DNA from 2 places in the Alteromonas sp. S167 genome. Region 2 is predicted to be linked to the other one. Evidence: riboswitches for the same ligand, from Rfam matches in the RefSeq annotation. Region 2 holds a riboswitch; the other holds the start of a gene.
What was found. A riboswitch is a leader RNA that binds a small molecule or an ion and turns the genes downstream of it on or off. The one in region 2 is predicted to bind thiamine pyrophosphate.

Region 1 (5,343 bases), on a different contig from region 2:
AAAACGTAAACGCGCGACTTGAAATATCGATACAAGCTTTATCTGGGTTTGCCACAATTTTGGGAAACTTCAGTACACCGGCTTGATACTCTCTACTGGGAAATGGTGCGGCATAGGCTTTGGCCTCTTCATCGCTGATACTTGGCGCATACTGTTTAAAGAATGTATCAAGCGATAACGAAGCGGGCTTTACGATATCATCGTGCCACTCTAGAAAAGCCGGTGTAGTAACTGGTTCAACTAATAGGCCAGTATTCATAATTAGCAGGCGCTTAAAGCGCTCTTTCATTTCCATTGGCAATGTTAGCCCCAGCAATCCGCCCCAGTCCTGGCACACCAGGGTTATGTTTTGAAGATCTAACTTCTCTATCAATCTAATAAGATAGTTTCGATGAAATTCAAAAGTATAGGTATCTTCACTCACTGGCTTATCTGACTTTCCAAACCCCAATAAATCAGGCACTACCACGCGTCCGCCCGCTTTAACAAATTCAGGGATCATCTTTCTGTATAAGTAACTCCATGCTGGCTCACCGTGAAGACATAGAAAAACATCGTCGGCATCGCGCTCGCCTTCGTCAAGGTAATGCCCTCTTAGGCCCTCGTACCCAGGAATATCTTCAACGTAATGCGCTGCAAAAGGGTAATCGGCAAGGTTCTCAAAATTAGTATCTGGTGTACGTAACGCCTGAATCATCACATTTCCTCTTTGACACAGTTAATCATTTAAATAAATTAGGTCACATGACCTAACAATTGAAATATTAGGTCATTCGACCTAAAATGACAACCTCAGATTTTGGAAAAACGCGCGTACTTTAGGTAAATTACTCAAAGCACGTGAAAAACAATGATTAACAGAACGAAGGTTGTATGAAAAAAAACGCTAAGGTGGAAAAGATACTCGATGTGGCGTTAGCGTTGTTAAAAACCGATGGTGACTATGGCGTTACTATGCGGCAGGTCGCAGCACACGCAGATATGACACTAAGCAATGTTCAATATTACTTTAAAAATAAAGACAGTTTACTGGTGGCTATGGCAGACCGTTATTTTCATTCATGCCTTGAAGAGATGCGGGCAATGCCTAAGTTTACCTCACTGCAACAGCTAGATTCTGACTTAGAACGCGTGGTCTCTGACTTTCTAAAACACGGTTTGGCACTTTCAGAAATGTGCAGAATATTTCGAGAATATTGGGCCATTTCAACGCGAAATGCTTCGATTGAGCAATATCTTGATAATTACTACAAAGCTTACGCACATGTTCTTGCAGATATGTTTCGCCCCGTTGCAGCACAAGATAGTAATGCCACTATTGCAGCATCGCTTTTCGTGCCTTTTGTTGAAGGATATTCTATTACCGCGCTGTCATTACCTGAGAATATAGACACAATAAGTAATGAAATTTGCACGCTACTTCGAACTACTTTGCTAAGAGAACATTAATAATTTCTTCATAAGCGCTTGCCCCTCTTGTTTTCACAAACATGTTAGATATATAGTAAAAAGCAAGTTACTTGTCGGAGTGCTTCACTGGATACCCAGTAAGCTGAGACCGCGAAAGCGGGATCCGTTGAACCTGATCAGGCTAATACCTGCGAAGGGAACAAGAAAATATAATGCTGAAGTAGAAATGTTGTTGTGCTGTTGTATTAGCACGCGTTGTCACTGTGGTTTGGATGTCCTCACACCTTGATGCCTTGGTGTTGCACCGCGCAAAAAGCCACATACCGCGACAACTTTCTTGCTTCAATCTTGCGTTATATTCTCCTTCACTCCTGACAAGCATTTTAAAACCTAAACGAAAGGCCAAAATGCTATGTCTACTCGACGCGAACAGCGCCAACAAGCGCAACAATTTATCAATGAATTAGCGGGCGAAGCGTACCCAAATTCAACTCGTCACTATGAAACCGGTAGCCGTGCCGATATCAATGTGGCCATGCGCCATATTCATCAGCACGACAGCTTGGTTGGCGGTACAGAAGAAAATCCACTCTTTGAGCCTAACCCAGCTATTCCGGTTTATGACACCTCAGGTCCCTATGGAGATCCGGCTCAGGTTATAGATGTTCATAAAGGGTTAGCGCCGCTAAGGCAGTCTTGGATAAACGAAAGAAACGACACGATAACGCTTAACGGTGTATCGTCTTCGTTCGCTAAAGAACGAGAAAACGATATCTTCACCGAAGATTTCCGTTTTATTCGAGAGCGTAAACCACGCAAAGCGCAACCGGGAAAAAACGTAACCCAACTTCACTATGCGCGCCAAGGCATTGTTACGCCAGAAATGGAATACATTGCCATTCGTGAAAACATGGGCAGACAAGCTATAAAAAGCGCTGAGCTAACTCAGCAGCACAAAGGCGAGCACTTTGGCGCTAACTTACCAGAGAACATTACCCCTGAATTTGTGCGAGATGAAGTCGCTGCGGGCCGCGCCATTATTCCGTGCAACATTAATCACCCTGAACTTGAGCCAATGATTATCGGGCGTAATTTCTTGGTGAAAATTAACGCCAACATTGGCAACTCCGCGGTGACTTCGTCTATTGAAGAAGAAGTGGAAAAGCTAGTGTGGTCAACCCGCTGGGGTGCAGACACCATTATGGATTTGTCTACCGGTCGTAACATTCATGAAACCCGTGAATGGTTATTGCGTAACAGCCCCGTGCCGCTGGGTACCGTGCCTATCTATCAAGCGTTAGAAAAAGTTAATGGCGTAGCAGAAGACTTAACCTGGGAAATGTTTAAAGACACCCTTATTGAGCAGGCAGAGCAAGGCGTTGACTATTTCACCATTCACGCGGGCGTACTGCTTGAGTATGTACACCTTACAGCCAAACGCGTAACCGGCATTGTGTCACGTGGTGGTTCTATAATGGCGAAATGGTGTTTAAGCCATCACAAGCAAAGCTTTTTGTACGAACATTTCCGCGAAATTTGTGAAATTTGCGCCCAGTATGATGTGTCCCTATCGCTTGGCGATGGTCTTCGCCCCGGCAGCGTAGCCGATGCAAACGATGACGCGCAGTTCTCTGAACTACGCACACTAGGCGAGCTAACCAAAATTGCGTGGGAATACGATGTTCAGGTAATGATTGAAGGCCCAGGTCATGTACCTATGCACATGATTAAAGCCAATATGGAAGAGCAGCTAACCCACTGTCATGAAGCACCGTTTTACACACTAGGCCCTTTAACCACCGACATTGCACCTGGCTACGATCATTTCACTTCAGGTATTGGTGCAGCCATGATTGGTTGGTACGGCTGCGCCATGCTGTGCTACGTAACGCCAAAAGAGCACCTAGGTTTACCTAATAAAGAAGACGTAAAACAGGGCTTAATTACCTACAAAATTGCTGCTCATGCCGCTGATTTAGCAAAAGGTCACCCAGGTGCGCAAATACGCGACAATGCCATGTCGAAAGCGCGTTTTGAATTTAGATGGGAAGACCAATTCAACCTTGCGCTAGACCCTCATACTGCCCGTGCATACCACGATGAAACCTTGCCACAAGCATCTGGAAAGGTTGCGCACTTTTGTTCAATGTGTGGCCCAAAGTTCTGCAGCATGAAAATTTCACAGGAAGTGCGTGACGTCGCTAAAGAAAACCAGGCGAAAGAAAATCAGACAAAACAAGAAGTAGCTAAACAAACTGAGGCTAAGCAAAACGCAGCAGAACAGGCACAAGTAAAAAGCCAAGGTATGCAAGACATGGCAAAGGCCTTCAACGCATCTGGCGCCGAGCTTTATCACAGTGCCGACAGCAAGGTTGAACTGCCATGACAACGCACAGTGAAAAACGCCCGACCGTATGGTGCGTGGGTGGCGTTGACTCTAGTGGCGGCGCGGGAATAACCCGCGATGCCATTACGCTGGCAGATTTAGACGTACACCCATGTGCCATTACTACGCAAATCACTGTGCAGTCTAATACGATGATGGTAAACAGTGTACCTGTTAGGGCGTCGATACTTAACGAACAGTGGCAAGTGCTTGAACACGAGGGTACGCCTGCAGCAATTAAAATAGGTGCAATTGCTAACGATGAGCAAGCCTTATTGCTGTGTACGCGAATTCAGTCGATGCAAACCCCACGACCTTTTGTGGTATGGGACCCCGTGCTTCGCACCTCAACGGGCGCAATGTTAACTGACCTAAGCGAAAGCACTATTTCCACACTAGTAAGCACTGTGGATTTGATAACACCTAATACGGATGAGCTTTGTGAGCTTACCGGGCTTTCCGTAAACAGTATTGAAACCCTACAAGCAGCGGCGCACGCACTGCTTGAGGGCGGCGCAAATGCGATTTTGGTAAAAGGTGGTCATGCGCAATGGCAACACACCGTTAACGACTACTTCATTACCAGCGGCTATTTTCGCGTATTTCAGCAACCCAGAAACGCGAATGGTCGACTGCGTGGAACTGGCTGCATGTTAAGCAGTGCATTGTGTGCATTTGTCGTTAACGGCTACGACATTGACGACGCGCTTACCCTAGCTAATGCGTATGTTATGCACGTGCGCGAAAAGTCCGTATCTTCACTGTACCCGGCGTCAATGTGCTCTACGTCTTTATCAGATACAGCGAGCCTATCAAATACCGTAAATCTCTCGAAAAGCACACACCTAGCAAGAACCAACGGCTTCCCAGAGCAATCAGCGCTATTTCCTGCTGTTTTTTCTAGCTGTGCCGAATACCAGCATTTTCAGCAACAGCGCTGCGGCAACCACGAAAATTGTAAAATTAATACTGCACCGTTTGCCTCACTTACTAATGAAAACATGGGTATTTACCCTGTAGTAGACAGCGTTGATTGGATAAAAATGCTATTGCCCACGGGCGTAAAAATAATTCAGCTGCGCGTAAAGGAAGGCTCGCCGCAGTATATTGCTGACCAAATAAAAGAAGCGGTTAGCATTACCCAAAACACCCAGTGCCAGCTGTTTATAAACGACTATTGGGAGCTTGCCATAGAATTTGGCGCTTACGGCGTACATTTAGGGCAAGAAGATTTAGATAAAGCAGACCTTAAAGCAATACAAAAAGCAGGGCTACGCCTTGGTTTGTCTACTCACGGTTACGCGGAAATTCAGCGCATAAAAGCACTTCAGCCATCTTATATTGCGCTTGGGCATATATTTCCCACTACTACCAAATGTATGCCGTCACAGCCCCAAGGCGTTAAGCGGTTAGCTAAATATGTAGCGCTGTGTAAACCAACACCTACGGTGGCTATCGGCGGTATAGACTTCGACAGCATTCGCGATGTAGCGGCAACCGGCGTGAATAGCATCGCCATGGTGACCGCTATTACACGTGCAGAAAAA
Region 2 (5,343 bases):
TTGGAGGTTCTGTAACGTTACCGTGAGGGCACGAGCGTTGTCAGTTAAGGGCAAAAGTGCCATTGCGCTTGTTTCGCCACTGGCTTTGTTGGGTTTTCTGCCTGTATCAACAATAGAAAATTTATTAGCCTCCCAGAATGCATGTAACTCATGTGTTGCACCGTACGATGTAGATACGGCATCTACACCTTCGCTTTGAGCTTCTTTAATAATTTGTTTAAGCATATTACTGCCCAGCCCTAGGCTTTGAAGGTGAGGTATAACTGCAATGCGATTTATTCTCCAGTAATTAAGTAAAGCCGTATCTTTATTAGCGCTCAAAAGTGCTAATCTTTGGGCGCCTAAATGGCCTTTAGGACGACGCTTGCCGTCAGCAATATCAGAAGCCAGTGGTGCTAGTTTTTCTCCGCCTTCTTTGTTTACGATACATGCCGCAACAATTTGATGTTCTATTCTAAGTACTGCTAGCACTGTCTCTGGGCTATCATAAATTCGCATGAAATCGTCAGGAGTCGTCTGATAGTGCGCTGAAGCAAGTAGCTGCATTATGCTACTCACATCCTCTAAAGACAGTCGGTTAATTTCTTCAATTGAAAACACAGCATGTTGTATCTCTAAATCGTCGTCTCTTTTAGGGCTAAGAGATAGTGAGCTGTTGAACAAACAGTGCGACGTAAGGAAACGCTCGAGTAAATCGTTGTCATACCAGCGTATTGGGCTGGTTAGTGTTATATGGGATACCCTATTGCTTTCCAAAGTCGGCATAAGCTTCAGCATAAAGCCGCTACCACTTCCCTCGTATCCTTGAAGCGTAGTACTTAATAACCAATGATGATGATGGGAAATAAATGACTGCAACGAAGGTAGAGGAATAGAGGCCGCTTCATCAACAATTAAAATGTCCCATTGTTCGTCATGGTCGTTAACCAATCTAGGATCGTCCGGTGCTACCCATTGCAAGGTGCCAGAATCTAGCTCTAATCGTGTTTTTCTTGAAGAAATAGATAAACGTTGGTCATCGTCGTTAAAAGGAAGACGTTGTAGTATATTCGCAATGTTTTCTATGTTGCTGCTGGTAAGCAGAATGTTTTGCCCTTGTTTTAACAAGTGAACAGTAAATAAGCCTAAAAGAGAAGACTTACCTCGCCCCCTAGGCGCGGTAATAGTGGCATTAAGTGCTTTCTTATTGTAAAGGGCCTGTAATTCGGTAAAGGCTTTTTCTTGATCGGCCGATTTGAACGGCGCTGCTGTATTTTGCTTGTTTGTATTCGCCGCCAGTACGGCGTTGTCTGGAATAATAGTTTCGTTTTCGTTATGAAAACATACCCACGGTTGCAGCTTAAGGTGTGTTACAAAATAGCGCAGATATCGACTGTGCTTTTGCTCGTAGCCAAACGATATAAAATCTAAATTTACATTATGGGGCCACTTTTCTAGGTCAGGACACAGTAAGACCAAACAGCCACTTTTTTTCACCGTTCCGGCTACGGCCATCAAAATACTGGGCCTAAATACACTGCGGCAATCTAAAACAGCAATGTCCCACTCGTTTCCCAGTAAATTCTGTCGATTCTTACCCTTTAACTTAGCACTGTAGAACGTGTTTACAGTTAAGTCAGGGGCTAATTGTGCTAGTAGCGCAGTGGCCTGTTCATCAACAAATGTTTCGTTACCGTTAACAACAAGTAACCGCCTATGAATGCTTGCGTTTAACTGTGCGTTTTCATAAGGGAAATGAAGCCAATTACGTAATTCGTTTAGCGCCATAGGTGTGATTTTTCGTTATACTTAGCCATATAGTAGCGATTTATAAAGAGGAATTCGAATGCGCTTTCTTTCTCGGCGTTTAGTAATGCCAAACGATCTTAACTATGCCAATTCACTTTTTGGTGGGCGCGCGTTGGAATGGATAGACGAAGAAGCTGCCATTTGGGCAATTTGTCAATTGGAAACCAATTGCCTGGTAACAAAGCACATTGGTGAAATTAGCTTCGAGTCTCCGGCATTACAAGGCGATATTGTAGAATTTGGATTAGAGACAAAAGCAGTAGGTCGTACTTCTATAACGGTAAGTTGCTTGGTAAGAAACAAGGCAACAAAAAAGACAATTTGTTTTGCCGACGATATTGTGTTTGTAAAAGTAGATCCTGAAACTCGCCTTCCAACGTCTCACGGAAAAACTTTAGAAGTTCTTAAGGCACAAACCGACGATGAAGTTCGTAGGCTTAATATGAATATCGAAGAAAGCTAAGTGTATATGTTATTTCTAATATGAAGTTAGCTTAACGCTAACTTCGCTTGACGATGTTTATCTAACTGGTAGACTCCGTCGCAGTTTTTGAGTGCGGCAGTTTAGCTGCGCTCACGTTACCAAGGGGTGTCCGTTTTCGGTCTGAGATCCACATCGTGGGAACCCTTACACCTGATCCGGATAATACCGGCGTAGGGATGGTGCACAATTTAGCCTAATCACCTGCCGTTAAAGCCGGGTCTTTTTTCTTTAGAAGAATAAGAGATCCCATGTACAAATCACTTTTCACACTTTCATTAATTGCCAGCTCGGTTTCTGTTTACGCTCAAAACGTTAGCGAAAATGCTCAAACAGATAGCGCATCGCCAAAAGACATAGAGCGCGTTGTTGTAACAGGCGATTTTCGTCAAACCACGTTAGACCAGCTGAGTGCTAGTGCTTCAATTATTGATCAAGAGCGTCTTCGTAGCAGACAGCCTTCTCATGTCGACAGTGTGTTAAACAGTATTCCCAATGTTAATTTTGCTGCTGGTGCTTCGCGAGGACGTTTCATTCAAATTCGCGGTATTGGTGAGCGCAGTCAATTTGCTGAACCCATTAACCCTTCAGTTAGCTTCATCGTAGATGAATTCGACTTCTCTGGTTTGGCCGCTGCGGGCATTATTTTCGATACTAAACAGTTAGAAGTATACCGAGGCCCTCAAGCCACACTGTATGGAACAGGTGCATTAGCCGGTGCAGTAAAGCTTACTAGTAATGAAGTAGGTGATGCCGCGCCAGATTATGTTGAAGCGCGTATCGGCAATAAAGATAGCTATCGTATAGAAGCGGCCACTGGCAATAATATCAACAGCGATTGGGGATATCGTGTTGCATTAGTACATAACCGCAGCGATGGTTTTGTTGAAAATACGTTTTTAGGCAGAGACGACACCAATAATATTGACGAATCGGCACTGCGTTTTGCTTTAGAAGGTAACGTTAGCGAACGCACTAAGCTAGCATTAACCTACCGCTGGTTTGATATAGATAACGGCTACGACGCATTTTCATTAGATAACGACAATAAAACACGCTCGGACGAGCCGGGTTTCGACGAGCATCAAACCCATGCAGTGAGTATACGCTCTACAACGTCTTCAAAAGCGGGCGACTTAATTCTTATCGCAACACATGCGTCTCATAATATTGCGTATGGCTACGATGAAGATTGGACGTTCACCGGCTTTCACCCATTTGGCTATACCTCTTTTGACGCTTATTTCAGAGATGTAGAAACACAAACCGGTGAAATCCGATTTGTTTCATCTGAAAGTGCTGCTTTGTTTGATGGCATGACCGATTGGACACTGGGCGCATTTTACAAAACCACTGAAGAGAATTTACTTCGTCAATACACCTTCGCAGACGGCGACTATGCAAGTACCTACGAGCCAACCACTACGGCGCTTTATTTACAGACAGAAACCGCGCTTCAAGAAAACCTGACATTGGTGGCGGGCCTTCGTTTAGAAAATTATGACTTCGACTTTATCGATAATAACGGTTTAGGCCGTGCATTCGACACCAATATGGTGGGCGGTAAAGTGGCACTGCAATATACAGCCGGTGACCATTTCTACTATGCAAGTATATCGCGCGGCTTCAAAGGCGCTGGCTTTAACCCAGACAATCGTCTTCAAGACAATCAACGTTTCTTTGATGAAGAGTACAACTGGAACTATGAGTTAGGTGTGAAAGGACCACTGTTTACACCGTCACTAACAGCACGTGCCGCTATTTTCTTCATGGATAGAAAAGACACACAAATAAGTGACTTTGAAGTTATTGAGCGTGAAGATGGTAGCTCGGGTTTTGCAGACGTCATTGCCAATGCTGATGTAGGCGAAAACAAGGGAGCTGAACTTGAGCTTTCTTGGTTTGCAAGCGATGCGTTTCGTATTGATGCCTCGGTAGGTTACCTAAGCGCTAAATTTGAAGGTTACACACTTGCTGATGGTACTGTTATTGATGAACAACGTCAGGCGCAAGCACCAAAATGGACTGCTAACGTATTTAGTGAATATGCGTTTACCGATAATCTAATGTGGCGCGTCGATGTAGACTTTAAAAGTGAGTACCGTTTCTCAGATGGCCATGACGTAACGTCGCCAAGTTTTGCTTTAGTGAATTCAGAACTGGTGCTATTTAGCGGCGATTGGCAAACTTCATTATGGGTACAAAACGCGTTTGATAGAGAGTATTTCACACGTGGATTCGGCGGCTTTAGTAACGACCCTCGCGATGAGTATGCATTCGATGAGCCGTACTTTCAAATTGGTAACGGTCGTCAGTACGGTGTTACGGTTAAGTACGAGTTCTAGGAGGCGTTATGCACGTTATGGTTGAGTTGTCGCTTTATCCATTGGTGAACGAATACATTCCACCTATCCAAAACTTCATTGATAGGTTAAACGGTTATGACACCATCACTGTCTCGACTAGCTCTACGAGCACGCAAGTGACAGGTGAATACGGTGAGGTAATGGGTATTTTGGGTAAAGAAATGCAGCGTACGCACGAAGAGGTGGGGCAGGCAATATTTGTAGCTAAGTTCCTCAACTTTGACGCGATGCAGGCAAGAAAGTCGTAATGGCCGATTTCCTTACAAGCTTTTCAGAGCAAATTGCTGCCACTTCACTACTAGAGTGGGTGGCAGTAGTGCTTGCCATTGGTTATGTATTATTAGCCGCTTTGCAAAATAGTTGGTGCTGGCTGTGTGCTTTCGTGAGCACGGCTATCTATACCTACTTGTTTTGGCAAGTAACTTTGCCTTTTCAGTCAGCATTAAACTTCTTTTACATGGTAATGGCGGGTTATGGCTATTATCAGTGGTCAAAGGGGGGGGGCGGTTCAGAGAAAAGCGCGATTATCCACTGGCCATGGTGGTTACATAGTTTGTTAGTGCCTACCTTATTGTTGCTTGCTTGGGGCTTGTCGATAATGGCTAGCTCTCAGTTCAATAGTGACTTTTTACTGCTCGATGCAAGTATCAACTTGCTAAGCGTCATAACTACCTTTATGGTAGCCCATAAGATATTGGAGAACTGGGT

Region 1: it holds a riboswitch for thiamine pyrophosphate, as region 2 does, so the genes downstream of both, thiC (phosphomethylpyrimidine synthase ThiC) here and V7R35_RS01670 (TonB-dependent receptor) in region 2, are expected to answer to the same signal.

What each region holds. Positions count from the first base shown of each region.
Region 1 covers NZ_JAZETR010000005.1:201,749-207,091, forward strand. Annotated here, with positions in the region: gene V7R35_RS09940 (haloalkane dehalogenase) at 1-697, opposite strand, end outside; gene V7R35_RS09945 (TetR/AcrR family transcriptional regulator) at 874-1,449, shown strand; TPP riboswitch at 1,515-1,626, shown strand; gene thiC (phosphomethylpyrimidine synthase ThiC) at 1,823-3,796, shown strand; gene thiE (thiamine phosphate synthase) at 3,793-5,343, shown strand, end outside.
Region 2 covers NZ_JAZETR010000001.1:394,767-400,109, forward strand. Annotated here, with positions in the region: gene V7R35_RS01660 (GNAT family N-acetyltransferase) at 1-1,767, opposite strand, end outside; gene V7R35_RS01665 (acyl-CoA thioesterase) at 1,826-2,251, shown strand; TPP riboswitch at 2,364-2,466, shown strand; gene V7R35_RS01670 (TonB-dependent receptor) at 2,521-4,614, shown strand; gene V7R35_RS01675 (hypothetical protein) at 4,623-4,883, shown strand; gene pnuC (nicotinamide riboside transporter PnuC) at 4,883-5,343, shown strand, end outside.